DNA from 4 places in the Shewanella sp. YLB-07 genome. Region 3 is predicted to be linked to each of the others. Evidence: predicted binding sites of a transcription regulator. Region 3 holds the regulator's gene; each other region holds the start of a gene.

Region 1 (4,747 bases), on a different contig from region 3:
CAGAGCTCAACACTCGTGCCTGAATTTGGCGTTGTTATCCAGTGGTTTTTTGACTACATAGAAAATACGTCAAGCTTTGTACCCAAAATATAAAATGCATTAAAGCATTAGTAGGTTTAGCTTAAGTCGATTCTGACTTTTGCGACTAAAAATTATAATTATCAGAACATCTTACAATGAGGAATCTCACCCATGTGTGGTATCGTCGGAATAGTTGGCCGGTCATCGGTTAATCAGCCTATCTATGATGCACTAACCGTACTCCAGCATCGCGGACAAGATGCTGCTGGTATCGTGACTGTTGATGGTAGTGCGTTTAGATTACGTAAGGCCAATGGTCTGGTAAAAGACGTATTTGAAGTTAAACATATGCAACGCCTGCAAGGTAACATAGGTATCGGCCATGTCCGTTATCCAACCGCAGGCAGCTCGAGTGCATCTGAGGCTCAACCTTTCTACGTAAACTCGCCATTTGGTATTTCATTAGCCCATAACGGCAATTTGACCAATACTGTAGAGTTACATCAGCGTCTGATTAAACAGCGCCGTCACGTGAACACCACATCTGACTCTGAAGTCTTGTTAAACCTGCTGGCCGATGAGCTTCAGCAGTGCAAAAACGAGAACTTAAGCGCCGATGAAGTGTTCGATGCGGTGACTAATGTGCACGCATTGATCCGTGGTGCTTATGCCGTTGTTGCCTTGATAATTGGTCAAGGTATGGTTGCTTTTCGTGACCCATTCGGTATTCGTCCTCTGGTACTGGGTAAGCAAGAGACCGAGAACGGCGTCGAATATATGATTGCTTCCGAGAGTGTGGCACTCGATGCGGTTGGCTTCGAGCTGATGCGCGATATCGCGCCGGGCGAAGCCGTGTATATCTCCCAAGATGGTGAGCTATACACACGTCAGTGCGCTAAAGATCCCGTCTACGCGCCTTGTTTATTCGAATTCGTTTACTTCGCACGTCCCGACTCAACCATAGATAAAGTTTCTGTCTACGGTAGCCGGGTGAACATGGGCGCTAAATTAGGTGAAAAAATTAAGCGTGAATGGGAAGATCATGACATAGATGTGATTATTCCGATTCCGGAAACGTCATGTGACACTGCGTTAGAGATAGCGCGTCACTTGGATCTTCCATATCGCCAAGGTTTCGTTAAAAATCGCTACATCGGCCGTACTTTTATCATGCCTGGTCAACAAGAGCGTAAGAAGTCGGTACGTCGTAAACTCAATGCCATAGGTGTCGAGTTTAAGGGCAAGAATGTCTTATTGGTCGATGATTCTGTGGTTCGTGGCACGACTTCAGAGCAGATCATCCAGATGGCTCGTGAAGCCGGCGCTAACAAGGTGTATTTTGCCTCTGCAGCTCCTGAAATTCGCTTCCCTAACGTCTATGGTATCGATATGCCAACGGCGAGTGAGTTGATTGCTCATGGTCGTGATGTGGACGAGATCAGTAAGATGATTGGTGCCGATGGTATGATCTTCCAGGATCTTGAAGACTTGGCTGAAGCGGTTCGCATGGAGAACCCTGAGATTAAGCGTTTCGAGACCTCGGTATTCGATGGCAACTACATCACTAACGATGTGGATCAGGCTTATCTGGATCATATCACTCAGTTACGTAATGATGATGCTAAGGCTAATCGCAGCAAAGATATCGGTACTAATTTAGAGCTTCACAACGTTTGTCATCCATAAACACTCGCTTAATAGTGAGTGTCTTCTTAGCGAAGGCAAGTTAACGTTTAGAAAGCCGACATATCAACTTTGAGTGTCGGCTTTTTTATTGTTCAAACTTTGGGGAATGAAGATGGTACAGGAAAACACTTATCCAATCGGCGTCACGGGTCAGAAGTGGGGCGCAGCGGAAAAGGTACTCTGGTTAACCAAGCAGACGATTAAGCGTTCCTATCAAGCTGAGGTGGCCGCGAGAATTGCGCCACTTGCCGAGCACTTTCAAGTCGACCAGTATGGCGCCTTGTCTTATAACCCCAGCGAATACCCCTTGTTTGTGGTCAAGTCTACGCAGTGGAGTGAAGATAAACCGACTGTGTTAGTCACGGGCGGGGTTCACGGCTATGAAACCAGTGGCGTACAAGGGGCGATACGTTTCTTGGAAACCAAGGCTAAGGCGTATGAGGACAGGTTTAATATCTTAGTAGCCCCATGTGTTAGCCCCTGGGGATATGAAACCATCAACCGCTGGAATCCCAATGCGGTCGATCCTAATCGCTCATTCTATCGAGACAGTCCGGCCGAAGAGTCAGCGGCCTTGATGGCGTATATTGCAGATTTAGGAATTGATATCACAGTGCATATCGATCTACATGAAACTACAAATACTGATAACTCAGCGTTCAGACCGGCCTTAGCGGCCAGAGATGCGGTGGAACATACCAATTGGAATATCCCCGATGGTTTTTATCTGGTGGGCAATACTGAGCTTCCGGCCGAGGCATTTCAAACTGCAATTATCGAGTCGGTAGAAAAGGTTACCCACATAGCTCCAGCCGATGATGCAGGTAAGCTTATCGGTGTCGCCTTGTCTCAGTTTGGCGTAATTAACTATGCTACTAAGGCTCTGGGACTGTGCGTCGGCTTTAGTGACAGCATCTATGCCACCACGACAGAAGTGTACCCGGATAGCCCTAAGGTAGATGATGAGAACTGTGTGTTAGCGCAAGTTTCCGCAATCACAGGTGGATTGGATTACATCTTACCACTCTCTTAATTACCTATCTTAATCCCTTATGTAAAGTTAGCTGTAGCCACTTATTAGCGTTAACTCTCTTATTGTAGAGTTAACGCTTTATTTATCGTTTTCCAAGCTCAAGCTGTAATTTAAGCTAAATGAACACACCAGACGAGCATCCAGATGGCGAAGAGTACGCTAGCAGCACGTTTACTCACAGTATGTCCCATGCTCAATCCTATGAGTGTGCTGATACAGGTTAAGACTATTTGCATGGTCACCAATAACATCAATTCAAAGATTTTATTGTCAGTGATTAGAGGGGTGATCAACAGGGCGACAGCGGTCACCATGAGGAAATGATATAGAAGTAGCTTATCTAAGCCGCTGCCGGTTTCTGTGGTCGATGCAATCATGATGTACCTGCTTAAAAGATTAGCTAGTCGCTAAATAATAACCAAATGATAATCATTCTCAACTGAATTTACACAATAATAAGTATTGCAGTGCTATTGTAGGGAATTATACCTGCAGTGATTGCAGCTAGTGTCTCTTTAGGCTAAAGTTACTGGTAATTTGTACAGTAGTTTGAGTTCCGCTTATGATTCTTTATATCGCAGAAAAACCTTCCCTCGGGCGAGCCATCGCCGATGTGCTGCCTAAACCCCACAAGAAGGGTGACGGTCATATAATGGCGGCGAACGGTGATTGTGTTTCCTGGTGTATCGGTCATCTGTTGGAGCAGGCTGAGCCCGATAGCTACGATGCCGCATACAAGTCGTGGAAGTTTGAGCATCTGCCCATCATTCCCGAAAAGTGGAAGATGAATCCTAAGCCCAAAACTCGCAGTCAATTGACCGTGCTTAGGGGCTTAGTAAAAAAAGCCTCACAACTGGTTAATGCCGGCGATCCTGACAGGGAGGGGCAGCTATTAGTCGACGAAGTGATCTCTCATTTTGGCGTTAAAGGCGATAAGCTTAACAAGACACAGCGTCTGCTGATCAGTGATCTCAACCCCCAAGCGGTGAGACGTGCATTGGGTCAGATGCGCAGTAATCGGGAATTCATTCCCCTGTCTACTTCTGCTTTAGCTCGTTCTCGTGCCGATTGGCTCTATGGTATGAACATGACCAGAGCCTACACACTACAAGGGCGTAAGGTGGGTTATCAGGGCGTGTTATCAGTAGGGCGAGTGCAGACTCCCTTGTTAGGTTTAGTGGTTCGCCGGGATGAAGAGATAGCTAACTTTGTTTCTAAGTCTTTCTATGAAGTTCTGGCCAAGCTGACTACAGAGAAAAATGAGGCGTTTACAGCCAAATGGCAACCCAGTGAAGCCTGCCAACCTTATATGGATGAAGAAGGGAGAGTCTTGTCTAAAGGGCTGGCACAGAATGTCGCCGGTCGTATCAGTGATAAACCGGCACAAGTTACTCAAGTTACTGCTAAAGATAAGCAGCAAAATGCGCCTCTACCTTATAGTCTATCTTCGCTGCAGATTGATGCAGCCAAGCGATATGGTATGAGCGCCAAAGAGGTGCTCGACACCTGTCAGACGCTTTATGAGCGACACAAGTTGATCACTTATCCCAGATCTGACAGTCGTTACTTGCCGGCGGAGCAGTTTGCCCAAGCCCCTCAAGTCATAGATGCGGTGCTATCAGGGGCGGGTGAGTTAGTCGAAAAAAGTGATAAGCCAGATCCTAAGATAAAATCTAAGGCCTGGAACGACAGTAAGGTCGATGCTCACCATGCCATCATACCCACAGAAAAACGAGCCAACCTCTCGAGTCTTAGCGCTCGGGAGAGGCAAATCTACCTGCAAGTGGCTCGTCAATATCTCGCCCAGTTCTATCCGCCTTACCTCTATAGCGAAACTGAAGTTCATGTGTTGATCGAAGGCGGTCACTTCAAGACTAAGGCAAAGCAGGAAAGGGCGCAGGGTTGGAAGCAGCTATTTGCGCGAAATAATGCTGGTAACGCAAATAGCGCTAGCGCTGGCAAGGAAGACGATGATGAGTCACAGCAGAAGTTGCCAGCCCTGAAGAA
Region 2 (3,770 bases), on a different contig from region 3:
TTAGCCAATCGGTATTACATTTAGCGATAATACTAAGCAACAATAAACTGTACTCGAGGTGATCGGCATTAGTCGTAACCTGTTCAAGAGGCAGTTGGCACTCGCTAATCATTTCCATTGGAGGTAACACATATTCTGTCTGAGTGGTGGTCACGGCGCGCACAATTAGCGGCTTGCTTGAGCAACCTGGCAGCATCAATAGGCAAAGGAGTATTGGCCCAATCATTAACTTGATCATTCTTGGAGTTCCTTAACCTATCCAGCTGTTTTGATTGTTGGTAAAAGGCAGTTTCAATCTCATTTTTAGCCTGATAATTTTCAATATTTAGAACCGATATTCGTTGAGTCTCTTGCCTTAAGCGTTCTTTTTCAACTTCGGCTTTCCTGACGTTCTCAGCCATGAAGTTCAAATCGGTCTGTAAAACGGCTTTGGCTAACGAGAGCGTTTCAATTTCACTTTCTTTAATGGCAACTTCTGAACGGACCAGAGAAAGGGAAACTCCTAGTAGGACGATCGCTATAATTAAAAACGCAATGATATACAGGTGAAATCGACCACCTGCGGATAGCAGCTGTCTCAACATCAATTAACTCCTCTAAACAAATTTTCCTTTCTGCTTCACGGCGCCGTATTAATCCAGGTAATTTTTTACTATCGGCATAGACCCAACGTGATAGCTCATTACAAGCCCCAACTCTATCTGCTGCTAAAAGCTTGCGTCGAAGCGTTGAATCTCTGAAAGCCCCAGGCCCAACGTTATAGATAAAACTGAGATACGCTGCATGTTCACCGTCAGTGAGCATCACCGGATGTGATAACCGTAGAAGTTGCCTATCGAACTTAGCTAAGTCTTTGGCGAATAACTCTAGACACTGCTGCTCACTGAAAAATTGACGATGCTCTAGCTCTGGGCCTGTGTGGCCATAACACGCAGTAAGAATGCCAACTGGATCAACATAAGTTTCCAAGACTCGTCCCTCGAAAGGAGCCACTAAAGTTGTCCCGGCAAAAACGGCTACCGAGGCTAAACCAAATGCCGCAAGTTTTTGGGATAGATTCATCATTAACTCACTAGAATTAGTAGGCCTTAACGAGGCTAAGCAGAAGCAGTTAAACCAAGTAGAGCGATGTCATGATCAACACCTTCTTGATAAACAATTTTGAGGTCGAGCTTTTTAGCTAGGGCTTTCTCAGCCAGCGCTCCATCCGAGAGATCCCAACCATCAAGTACGTATATCTCATCAGCACACATCAACATGGGAATGCAGATCTGCATATATTCAGCTTCACTCAGACCAGCTGGGAGTATTGCTGGGTTAAGTACAATTTTGCCTAATTCTTTCTGAACATCAGCAGCGAGATTAAACGCCAAACGATTGCAATCGACCAAACCTGACATTGGCCCGGCAATATAAACCTTGCTACGAAACATAAACCCACCTAGCAACAGGCAAAAAAATAGCTCCTAAAAAGGAGCTACGAAGCGAGAGACCGATTGAAATAGCTGAAACAGAGCAATAACAAGCTTAGCTAAATATACCCATTTAGAAGGGGATTAAAAAGGTAATAAACGACCGAAAAACGGTAACAATCGACCCAAAATGTTAAATACCCTAGCCTTGTATTCAATAGTTATCAGTTAAGTGATAACTCTTCAATTTTAACTGGGCGATGACAGCGAACCGAACGAATTACCACTCCCTTAACTACAAACTCATCGAACTCTTGAATCGTAATAGAGCTTGAGCTGCCAGGATCGGAATATAGAACCCGATACTTCGTATTTATAAGAGTGGAGATCAATTCACCATTCAGTTCAGCAACGACCAAATCATTACAAACAACACTCTTCGACTGGTCAACAACAAGCAAATCACCATCGAATACACCTATATTTTGTAAATCATCTCCTTGAGCCAAATAGACTTGAGTCGCAGAAGGAGTTTCAATCAGCAGATCATCTAGATTTAGTGGCTTCTGATAGTAATCTTTAGCTGGACTCTCGAAACCTGTAATGCCGCAGCTAGCACTAATATTGATAATTCTCATAAACCACCCAATGACTGTATATCCGTACAGTCATTGTAAGTAAATAACCTAAAAAATCAAGTTTAATGATTTGAAGCATTCCAATTGAAAGTGTCAAACAGAATAAGAGAGAGAATGAGAAAAAGCAGTTGAACTCGTAAAGGATCACAAAGTTGGTCTATTGGATCTGATTTCAGCGACCCAAAGAGTCATAGCGGGGATGTTGTTAAAACTCTATATAATCAATGCTAAATTAGGGGTTCATGTGAGTTGATCGCTATCAGGACTATCTTGCCGCGATAAAACAACAACCCTAACCCCAAAATCCTCATATGTAGTTAAGCACTGAGGTTCGCCGCCCCCGCACGGCTTTTAGCCAGAAGGACCCACGTAAAAATTAAGACGATTAAAGGCGCCGGAGCGCCTTTAGTATGCATTCAAAAAACTTAGTACTACTTCCAGCATTCAGGGCCGAAAATATCAGATTCGTGTGCATCATCAGTATTCATGAACAAGCTAATCTTTTTCCCCTCTTGAGTAGTAATTATATCAATATTATTACCACTAAATAGGGGGACATACTGCACCGTTTCATCGAATGTTTTAGTTGAATAATCCCTAAAATCAACAGTGTGCTCGACAGTAGCTCCTGCTGCTAACACATACCAGTCAAACTCTTCATAGTTGGGTTTTGTTTTATAAGTAATATTTAAACTAGGACCTTCAATCACCGTATATAAGCTTAGACCAGCGTATATAGGATCAAACTTAGACTTGTCCATGTAATAAGGATCAACTAGGAGATCTTGCCCTGATACATTAGTAAAACTTAAAGTAATTTGACCTTGTTGAGAGCATATGGGAGCTATATCAACAGAGATATAACTACTATCCATGTTTGTATTTCCTGCAACTGCAGTATTGGCTGATAATGCTAATACTAAAGCTAAACTGGCAGTTATAATGCTTTTCATAAGTACTCCCCTATAATGTTTTCAAAGAAGTAGGTGTAGGCGCTTTATATTCAGCATCATCTGGATAATCAGGCGGGTGGCCATTACTGGTTGCGCTTGCATTAACTGACAGCAGCAATGCAATTAAGTAAAAAAGGTTTTTCACTATTTAACTCCCTTTATTCTAGTGCGGCAGGAGATTAACAGAATATTAATCACCAGTAAATCAATTGCTTACTGATTGCTATTTACCGTTTGCCCTAATGCCTTTGAGATTAATTAGCTAGAAGTTCTGTTTCAGCGCGTCTTAACCAAAATAAAAACGCTTTCTTGCTATCGAATCCCAGAAGCGGCCATTCCATGTTACAAATGTACTGGGCTCTTAGTGCTCGACGACAATCTACCGTCAAGCAATATACTTTCATGTCGTAGCGATTGATGTGCTCCGGTGGTACATGCTCACGACTTCCACCGCAACTGCTGGGAATAAACGGTTCCTTTAGTCGGTCGCAAGCACTTCGGCTTGAGTAACTTTGACCAAATTCTTGCTGCGCCCAATAGCGGCCCCACACTTTCAACTCTTTCCGTAGTATCTTAATATTCATTAATGCGTCGCTTTTCTCATGCTGCATGGCTTGCCACCTCAGTCACTTTATCCAGGGGCAATTGAAATACCTGGTCGAAAATCGCTGACAGATCATCATAAGAAACTGCAGTCCTTCCTCGTTCCCAACTGCCATAAGTTTTAGAGCTAATCCCATAAATCTGCGCCACCTCATCTTGAGTAA
Region 3 (4,747 bases):
AGTAGGTAGTCCATATGACTACGATGACAAGGTACATAGATGATCTCATGACCATCATGATGTAGCTGCCTTACCTGCTCGGCACCTTTAATATTGATACCCTTGTACAACTTGTTCCACAGCCAGGCCAAGAAACGCTCGGCGATGCGCACAAAGCTCTCGGAGTAATCCGCCGCAACTTCATCGAGATACTCCATCGCCTTTGCTCTGGCCTCGACTTCGGAGATCTTCTTGCTCGCCGCTTCCTCCAGAATCGCCTTCTTCAGGGACTCTGAATTTAACAGGTCTTGAAATAGCACCTGACGTTTAGGCAAAACAGGTCCGGTCATGACCTTACGTTGACGGCTGAAGTGGACTCGAGCAACACGAGCTAACTTATGAGCAATTCGCTTGTCGGTGCCGTGTTCGTCGGCCATATAACGAATTGAGACGGCATTAGAAAATTGAACGAAATTATGTCGACCCAGGAAGAGGATCATCAGGCATTTTCGCAGCCAGGTAGGATTTTGACGCTCAAATACCGCCGCCTTCATGGTATCGTCTTCTTTACCTGGAGTACGCCCCCAGTAAAGGCTAACCGGCACTAGCTGTATATCCAGTTCAGGCTTCTGCCTATGTACCTTGAGCAGATCCATAAAGCTATTTAAGAAAAACTCGTTACTTTCTCTTTGGCCAAATAGCGGCTTGGCACCTTCCAGACACACCACCCTCGGCGTGTACTCACCATCGACAACCAACTCATCATAAGGGCTTGGAAGCCCATACTTATTAGTGATTTCACTTAAGGAAGCGATGTCGCTGAGAGATTCAGTCTTCATCACATAAACCATAGGCTTATCTGGATCTAAGTTGAGATCGGCGAAGGGGTCATGGGGTACAACTATTGTTTGTACCAGCTTTTTCTGAATCCAACGTAAGGATTTATACCAAAGAGAGTCTTTTTTTGACATTTTTCTTATACAATGTGAGTCTTCTTAATAACGGCATAGAATACCAGATAAAAGAGAGATCTCCCTAATAGTAGTCAGCAAAATCCCCCGCATGCCTGATTCGACACTCAAAGCACTTGAGATTGAATATAATTTTCAAAAAAATTAATATTAGATAGCTTTACGGGTGTTCACATTTATAAGGCAACATAAGTTAATAATATTAGGTATAGGTACAATTCATCTCGATAGCCTAGAACATAAAATAAGCCAGTTTAGAGAGATAACCACCAGCACAAAAGATATATAATTCAAGGAGGCCATGCCCACCACCTATTTTTAACGTTATATAAGCACCGAGTAGTCACACCAAAATAATAAATATAAACCATGGGCTTGCGATTGAGAGTTTTTTTGCATACTCACTAATCTTGGTTAATCCTTGCACTGACTAAAATACTGTATATACTAACAGTAACTGTATAGAAAGACAGGATTCATCATGAGACCTTTGACACCAAGACAAGCCGAGATTCTAGAACTCATTAAGCGTAATATTTCCGATACAGGAATGCCTCCGACTCGAGCCGAAATAGCTAAGCGACTAGGTTTCAAGAGCGCCAACGCTGCCGAAGAACATCTTAAGGCACTGGCTAAGAAAGGTCGCATAGAGATCATTCCCGGTACGTCCCGCGGCATCCGACTCACACAAGCTGCGGAGCCAGAAGATTTAGGCTTGCCATTGATCGGCCAGGTTGCCGCAGGCGAACCCATCCTTGCCCAGGAACATATAGAACAACATTATCAGGTCGACCCAAGCATGTTTCGTCCCTGTGCCGACTTTCTACTTAGGGTGCGCGGCGACAGCATGAAAGATATCGGCATTCTCGAGGGTGATCTGCTCGCAGTGCATAAGATTTCACAAGCCAAGAATGGCCAAATTGTCGTGGCTAGAGTGGAAGAGGATGTCACAGTAAAACGCTTCGAGAAAAAGGGCAGCATGGTTTATCTCCATGCTGAAAATGAAGACTATGCACCGATAGTGGTCGATCTCACCAGTCAGAGCCTGAGCATTGAGGGGCTGGCAGTCGGTGTGATCCGTAACGGCAACTGGCAATAGATGAAATCGCACATTGGCGAAGGAGCTTGGTAATGAAAAATTTAATCGGAAATAGCCCTAGACACCCAGGTTTATGGACGAATCCCCTTGACCAAGCGTCCATCACCCAAGAGTGTGGAAGTATCACTACAGTAAGTACCCACACTCAGGGCCGGGTGGAACTGAAAAAGGTGAGTAATCGGCTCGCCACATTGAGCCATCAGGGGCAATGGATCGTATTGATCAGTCCTCCCAACATAGGTTACAAGCAGATGTTAGCCGAAGCCGGTGTTAGGATGGACCGAGTATTGTTGGTTCATGCTAAAGACGAAATCGAAACCTTATGGGCCATGGAAAAAGCACTCATAAGTGGTACATCCAGTGCCGTCATCTGCTGGACTCAGGTCCTAGATTCCCGTGACAACCGACGACTCAGACTCGTAGAAAAGAGCGCTCGCGCCCTTGGCATTGTCATCGAAGATGCGAATAGTCACTTACATGCTAAAGCCCATGAACAAACAGATGCTCACTTCAATCAAGCCTGTTTATTTGGATCTCTGCACTAATCTCCAGTCAATGTAGCCAATAGAAAAATGATTATTTAAGTCCCGCAAGGGACTTTTTTGTATTTGATTTTTATTCGAAATTTTTAAAAAATTCATTAAAAGTGATCTTGATCAATAATTCAACACCAAGTAAGTTAGGGATATAACAACGATAATTTGTTATATCCAAACGATTTAGTAGTCGGCGTAGTAAAGCCCTGCCATCTGTGTAAGGCCAGATATTTACCTCGCTGAAGTCGGTACTGATATATTCAGCCGTAGGTGCGAGCGTGGTTAACTCTGGTAGTAAGTGACTGCCAAACTAAAATAACAAGTGAACCGCCACTGCACTTTGAAGTCATCGTTGCTTTTTTGGGAACTGAAGAGTTTGCATAGAGCAGAGACTTACTGTGTGACTCTTCTTTGTCTTAATTTTTGACAGAGGAGAAGTCTAGTGAAGCGAGTGTTGTATATTTTTCTGGCGTTGCTATTTACGCCATACGTTTTGGCATCAGAAATGCCCCTTAATATGACCAAGGGTGTCACGGATATCAGTGGACAGGTATACAACCTGCACATGATCATCCTGTATATCTGTTGCGCCATCGGTGTTGTGGTTTTCGGAGTAATGATCTATTCCATGATCAATCACCGAAAGTCTAAGGGTGCCGTAGCAGCCAATTTCCACGAAAGTACTAAGGTCGAGATAGCCTGGACCATTACACCTTTCATCATACTCATTATTATGGCAATTCCAGCGACTAAAACCTTAATCGCCATGGAAGATTCTAGTGATGCCGACATCACCATCAAGATCACAGGCTCTCAATGGAAATGGCATTACAGCTATTTCGATCAAGATATAGAATTCTATAGCTTACTCTCAACCCCGAGAGCACAAATAGAAGGAACCGAGGAGAAGGGAGAGAACTATCTCCTCGAGGTCGATAAGCCCTTAGTGCTGCCCATCAATAAAAAAGTTCGCTTCCTGATGACATCTGAAGATGTGATCCATTCCTGGTGGGTTCCCGCATTCGCCGTCAAGAAAGATGCTAACCCGGGTTTCATCAATGAAGCATGGACTCGTATCGATATCCCAGGTACCTATCGCGGCCAGTGTGCCGAGCTCTGTGGTAAAGATCATGGCTTCATGCCAATCGTGGTCGAAGCCCTGAGCCAAGCCGACTTCGACATCTGGGTAGCCGAACAAAAAAATCAGGCCAGCACTGCCGCAGCTGAGGCTGAGGCTTCCTTGAGTAAATCCCTCTCCATGAATGAGCTTATGGCCCAAGGTGAACAAGTATACATGTCCCGATGTGCAGCATGTCATCAGCCTAACGGCATGGGTCTACCCGGTGTATTCCCTCCAATGAAAGGCAGCCCAATCACCACAGGACCATTAACTGATCACTTAGAGATGGTTATCAATGGGAAGGCGGGCACTGCGATGCAGGCTTTTGGAAAGCAATTAACCGCGCAAGAAATTGCCGCTGTAATTACTTATGAACGTAACGCATGGGACAACAACACAGGCGATACGGTTCAGGCAGCTGATGTCAGTCAGCATGGCCAATAGGGAGTAAATATGAATACTTTAACCCGCGAAGCGGAACCTAATATGGAAATGGTCCAGGTTGAAGAAGCCAGCGACCACCATGATGAACATCAAGAACTGTACCCTTCGGGCATTAAACGTTGGCTGTTCACCACCAATCACAAAGACATAGGCACACTTTACCTCTGGTTCAGTTTTATCATGTTCCTCACCGGTGGCGCTATGGCTATGGTGATACGTGCAGAGCTATTTCAACCAGGGCTGCAGCTGATAGAGCCTAATTTCTTCAATCAGATGACCACAGTCCATGGACTTATCATGGTATTTGGTGCCGTCATGCCAGCCTTCACTGGCCTGGCAAACTGGTTGATACCTATGATGATAGGCGCGCCGGACATGGCGCTGCCAAGGATGAACAACTGGAGTTTTTGGATCTTACCCTTTGCCTTCGCCATCCTGCTGAGCTCTCTATTTATGGAAGGGGGCGGACCTAACTTTGGCTGGACCTTCTACGCACCACTGTCGACCACTTACAGTCCTGACAGCACGGCACTTTTTGTCTTCTCTATCCATATCATGGGAATCAGCTCCATCATGGGGGCGATTAATGTGGTCGTGA
Region 4 (4,747 bases), on a different contig from region 3:
CTTTACCAAATGAGTGTATTGCTTCTTGATAAATGCGCTCAGTAAAATTTGCCTCGAGCCTTCGAGATGATAGCTGATGATTTCTCCGACGGGGATCTGTCGATAGAATATTTGTGAGCCTACATCCAAAGACCCTAAGGTATCGGCTGTTAATTCAATGACTAAACCATCGCTTCCCGGCAGCATGGCTGGGGCATCCGTTTCGGCTTCGAAAAAGGATTGAGACTGACCTCCACCAGGTTGAATGGCGATATAATTCCCTGAGAAAAGCGCATCTAAACCTTCTACCCCTGTGATCGAGGCTTTAGGTGTGACTAGCCAAAATTTGGTTTGCTCATTCAAAAATGGATCCGCTCGGTAATCCATCTTTAGATCGACATTAACGCCTTGTAGCTCGTCATCGATGCCAATATCGACGACTTTACCCACCGTCAGCCCTTGATAGCGTACTAAGGTCTTACCGACATCAATCCCAGTCGCGCTGGGGAAGTGGATACGCACTTCAATACCGGCTTCTCTTATGCTTTTTATGCCTAACCAGGACCCTAGGGCAATAGCCACAAGGGGGAGAAGCCAGATAGGCGAAAAAAGCTTCTTCTTAACTACTTTCGGTGTTTCTATTTGTGTCATCTTGCGATTCCAATCGATCCCAGAGTAAACGAGTATCAAGTACTTTAGCGGCAATTTGTGTCAGTAAAATCACTAAAGCAAATGCGGTAGCGGCAGGTCCGGGCTTTGCATCGAGCAATTGCCCCATATTGACCACCGCAGCGGTAATAGATATGACAAACAGGTCAAGCATTGACCATCGACCTATCCATTCAATAACATGAAAGCCGACCATCAACCTCTTCTTGGAGATGGGCAGACGGAAACTGATGGCTAGCAGATAAATAGTCAAGCCACAGATTTTTAAAATAGGAACTAAGATACTGGCGGTAAATAATATGACTGCAATCGGCAGAATATTCAGATCGATAAGGTGGGTGATACCGGTAAAAATAGTATCGTGACGTGTCTGTCCCTGACTGGTAAAGATAGTGATCGGATAAATATTTGCCGGGATCAATAAAATGGCGGCGGTTATCAGCAAGGCCCAACTTTTTTGCAGGCTGGAATAATCACGAAATGCGAGTGTTGAGCCACACCTTGAACAATGGGTTGCCTTGTGGGACATCAACTGTTGGCATGAAGGACAGAGCGTCAGGCCTAAATCTTTCCCTTGGTTTCTCTGTGGCTGCTCAGAGGGGCTAGTCATCTAATACACTCCACATATGTTCGAGATGATATTCACGCTGTAAAAATAGGGTTACCAGAAATAACATGGCAAAACAGAAGGTGCCCATTCCCAGATAGATATCGGTATAGTCCGTGAGTTGAAAGACGGAAACGAAAATACTGATCATATAAATTTCTAACATGGTGAGTTGTGAGAGTAGACCATGATATTTAAGCAGGCGCTTCAATATATCTCGAAAAAAAGGCACCTGCAGTCGATACTTGATAATTAAAATTTGCGACAGCACAGATAAAAGCAGTAAACCAGGTGCGATGACCGCCGAGGTGAGAACGGCAATGGCGACGACCCAATAACCTTGGTTTGCTACAGCCATGGCACCTTCGGATATGGTTGTGGTCCTGATGCTGCCAAGAAAATGTAACTCGAGAACGGGGAGTAAGTTTGCCGGGATGAAAAAAATAATCGCGGTGAGGCACAGGGCTAACATGCCGTTTAAGGAACAATATGGTGCATCATAGATGGGAGTATGACATCGAGGGCATAAGGCACGAACAGACGAAGGCAAGGCTCGCTTCCTTATCACAAGATCACAAGAACGACACAGGGTCACACTGGTATCTGCACACTCATGTTCCGTAAGTAATTTCACCCTTTCTTACACATCCCTTTTCTTGTTAATACTTGGCTCGACGAAATGTGTTAATTCGTCTGAACTGCTTGTCATTGAGTCATGCTTAGTTGGAAAAACCTGATAGATATCACTCTATAATCAGACAGATAATATCAGATTTTCCAGAATACTTGCATAAGAAGTTATTTTTATGAGACCCTACAACTGTATATATAAACAGTGAGAGGGACGTTATGGCGGTTGTAACTAAATTTGTAGTGGTCAGAGAGGGGGTTGAGAAAATGACATTCACATCTAAGAAGGAGGCTGATGCCTACGATAAGATGCTTGATATCGCCGATAACCTAACCCCCTTCTTAGCTGAGTCAGAATTAGAGATAGATGAAGTCACCTGTGAAAAACTGAGTTTTTATCTTGCTCAACACAAGGACTTATTGCTCAGTTTGCTTAAAGGCGTGGTACCTCAGAAAACAGAGACGACAGAAATTAAAAAAAAGACTAAGAAAGCCGACGCTAAAAATGTCGATACAAAAAAATAAAGTGTTAGGAAGTTTGTATGAAAACTGAATTTTATCAAACGCTGAACCGTCAAGCACAAGCCCTTCTTCAGGGGGAAGATGACTTAGTGGCAGCGATGGCCAACTTTTCCGCCTTACTCAATGACTCACTCGAAGATCTAAATTGGGTGGGGTTCTATCTGCTAAAAGATGAGCTGCTAGTGTTAGGCCCATTTCAGGGCCGGGTTGCCTGTACGCGTATACCACTGGGCAGGGGAGTATGTGGCTCGGCGGCATCAGAGAAAAAAACACTTAGAGTGGCAGATGTTCATCAATTTTCAGGGCATATTGCTTGCGACGCGGCGAGTAATTCTGAAATAGTCATCCCCGTTCTTAGGGATAACCGACTCATCGCCGTTTTGGATATAGACAGCCCTAAGCTAGCTCGATTCGATGAGAACGATCAAATTGGGCTAGAAAACTTAGTCTCAAGCTTCGAAAATGCGTTATTTGGCTAAACTATAACCAATTTTTCATAATTCGTGTTCGCAATCGTCAAACTGGGGTTTATAATAGGCGGTTCGAATACTAAGGACGTCGAGGATATCCCTCATTTGGGAATGAATGCTTGGCGTTTGTTAATTGTAATTGCTAGAGTATGTCTGCCGTGTTTGAGCTGCGTCTCGATAATTCTGTTGAGGATTATCTGATTGAGCCCGCGAAAGACAAATATAAACGACACTGTATAGCCTACTTTCTGTCTAGGCAGTGCCCCTTTTAAACTGTGGAAGAAATAATGGAATCAACAGACAAGTTGACCGACACCAACGCAATTCTTGCGTATTTATATGAAACATTTCCTTTGTGCTTTATTGCCGAAGGCGAAACTAAACCTTTAAAAATTGGATTGTTTCAGGAGTTGGCTGAAAGGTTAGCTGATGATTCTAAAGTCAGTAAAACTCAATTGAGAATTGCTTTGAGACGCTATACTAGTAGTTGGCGTTATCTGAAGGGCGTAAAAGCAGGTGTTCAGCGAATCGACCTCGAAGGAAAAGAGTGTGGTGAGTTAGAGCAAGAGCATGTCGAACACGCGCAATCGACGCTTAAAGAGAGTCAGGAAAAAGCAAAGGCGAAACGCGTAGCGAAAGCGGCGGCGGCAAGGAAGGAAGGGCAAGCTGCTAAGCAAGCCAAGAAACCCGCGCCTAAACGAGTCAAGCCAGTGGCTAAAAAGCCAGCGAAAGAGCCTGCGCCTGTTGTTAATTTGACGCCAGCAGTGTTAAATGAGCTGAAACAAAATCAGCGTGTTAGTGTCAAACTAGGTAAGTCGCCAGTTTCTGGTGTTATCGTTGATATTAAGAGAAATGATGTTCAAGTCCAATTGGACTCTGGCCTAACCATAAAAGTTAGTGTTGAGCACATCATGCTTTAATTTTAGTAAAGGAGTAACTTGTTGATGCGAAAAATTTCCCTGGCTGTCTCAATCGCCAGTATTTTTGTCGGATTCTCGGCGTGGGCGTTAACCCCTACAATTCCATTCAGCGAGTTACCCGCCTTAACGCAGGAGCCGCAACACAAAGTTGCGAGCAAGCGCGTGACTGGCCTTTTCACTCGTTCTCACTATCACAGATTCGATTTAGATGATGCGTTTTCCGAGCAAGTGTTTAAACGATATCTAAAGCAGCTCGATTACCGACGTAATGTGCTGCTTCAGAGTGATCTGGACAGCTTTCAAGTATTTTCTAAACAGTTCGATGACATGCTTAAGAGTGGTGATTTAACACCTGCTTATAAGATGTTCGAACGGGTTCAAAAAAGACGTTACGACCGTTTTGCCTACGCACTCACCCTATTAGACAAAGAGATAGACTTTACGGTCCCTAATGATAAGTATCAGTATGATCGTGAAGATGCGACCTGGCCTAAAGATGAAGCGGAAGTGGATGAGCTTTGGCGTCAACGTGTCAAATACGATGCATTAAATCTTAAATTGACCGGTAAGACATGGGAAGAGATCGTTCCTGTGCTTGAAAAGCGCTATAACAATGCGATAAAACGTTTGAGTCAGACTAAGAGTGAAGATGTATTCCAAGGTGTGATGAATGCCTTCTCTCGTACGGTCGAACCACACACGAGTTACCTTTCCCCCCGTAATGCCGAACGCTTCCAGATGGAGATGAACCTGAGCCTTGAGGGGATCGGTGCGGTACTGCAGATGGATGATGACTACACAGTTATCAAGAGTCTTGTGGCTGGTGGCCCAGCTGCGACCAGTGCAAAATTATCTCCAGAAGATAAAATTATTGGCGTAGGTCAAGAGGGTAAGGAGATCGTCGATGTTATCGGTTGGCGATTAGATGATGTGGTCGAACTGATAAAGGG

The links. Region 3 encodes LexA, which represses DNA repair genes until DNA is damaged. Its sites were predicted from a motif close to TACTGTATNNNNATACAGTA; they were not measured.
Region 1: a site for LexA is predicted at 3,268-3,287, ahead of FS373_RS02990 (DNA topoisomerase III). Genes of this name have one in related genera too.
Region 2: a site for LexA is predicted at 2,063-2,082, ahead of FS373_RS17495 (S24 family peptidase). Genes of this name have one in related genera too.
Region 4: a site for LexA is predicted at 2,074-2,093, ahead of FS373_RS19830 (YebG family protein). Genes of this name have one in related genera too.

Annotation. Positions count from the first base shown of each region.
Region 1 is NZ_VOQB01000001.1:743,077-747,823, forward strand. Features, by position in the region: gene FS373_RS02970 (CvpA family protein) at 1-93, shown strand, start outside; gene purF (amidophosphoribosyltransferase) at 193-1,707, shown strand; gene FS373_RS02980 (M14 family metallocarboxypeptidase) at 1,820-2,740, shown strand; gene FS373_RS02985 (hypothetical protein) at 2,851-3,117, opposite strand; gene FS373_RS02990 (DNA topoisomerase III) at 3,303-4,747, shown strand, end outside.
Region 2 is NZ_VOQB01000007.1:334,028-337,797, forward strand. Features, by position in the region: gene lysC (Rz1-like lysis system protein LysC) at 1-238, opposite strand, end outside; partial or broken gene FS373_RS17485 (lysozyme) at 589-1,062, opposite strand; gene FS373_RS17490 (DUF4406 domain-containing protein) at 1,098-1,433, opposite strand; gene FS373_RS17495 (S24 family peptidase) at 1,637-2,050, opposite strand; gene FS373_RS17500 (hypothetical protein) at 2,482-3,003, opposite strand; gene FS373_RS32465 (hypothetical protein) at 3,014-3,148, opposite strand; gene FS373_RS17510 (helix-turn-helix transcriptional regulator) at 3,604-3,770, opposite strand, start outside.
Region 3 is NZ_VOQB01000012.1:176,229-180,975, reverse strand. Features, by position in the region: gene plsB (glycerol-3-phosphate 1-O-acyltransferase PlsB) at 1-950, opposite strand, end outside; gene lexA (transcriptional repressor LexA) at 1,432-2,049, shown strand; gene FS373_RS23285 (cell division inhibitor SulA) at 2,082-2,594, shown strand; partial or broken gene coxB (cytochrome c oxidase subunit II) at 3,028-4,140, shown strand; gene ctaD (cytochrome c oxidase subunit I) at 4,198-4,747, shown strand, end outside.
Region 4 is NZ_VOQB01000009.1:219,670-224,416, reverse strand. Features, by position in the region: gene FS373_RS19845 (MlaD family protein) at 1-630, opposite strand, end outside; gene FS373_RS19840 (paraquat-inducible protein A) at 599-1,258, opposite strand; gene FS373_RS19835 (paraquat-inducible protein A) at 1,251-1,889, opposite strand; gene FS373_RS19830 (YebG family protein) at 2,105-2,410, shown strand; gene FS373_RS19825 (GAF domain-containing protein) at 2,428-2,886, shown strand; gene proQ (RNA chaperone ProQ) at 3,165-3,797, shown strand; gene prc (carboxy terminal-processing peptidase) at 3,822-4,747, shown strand, end outside.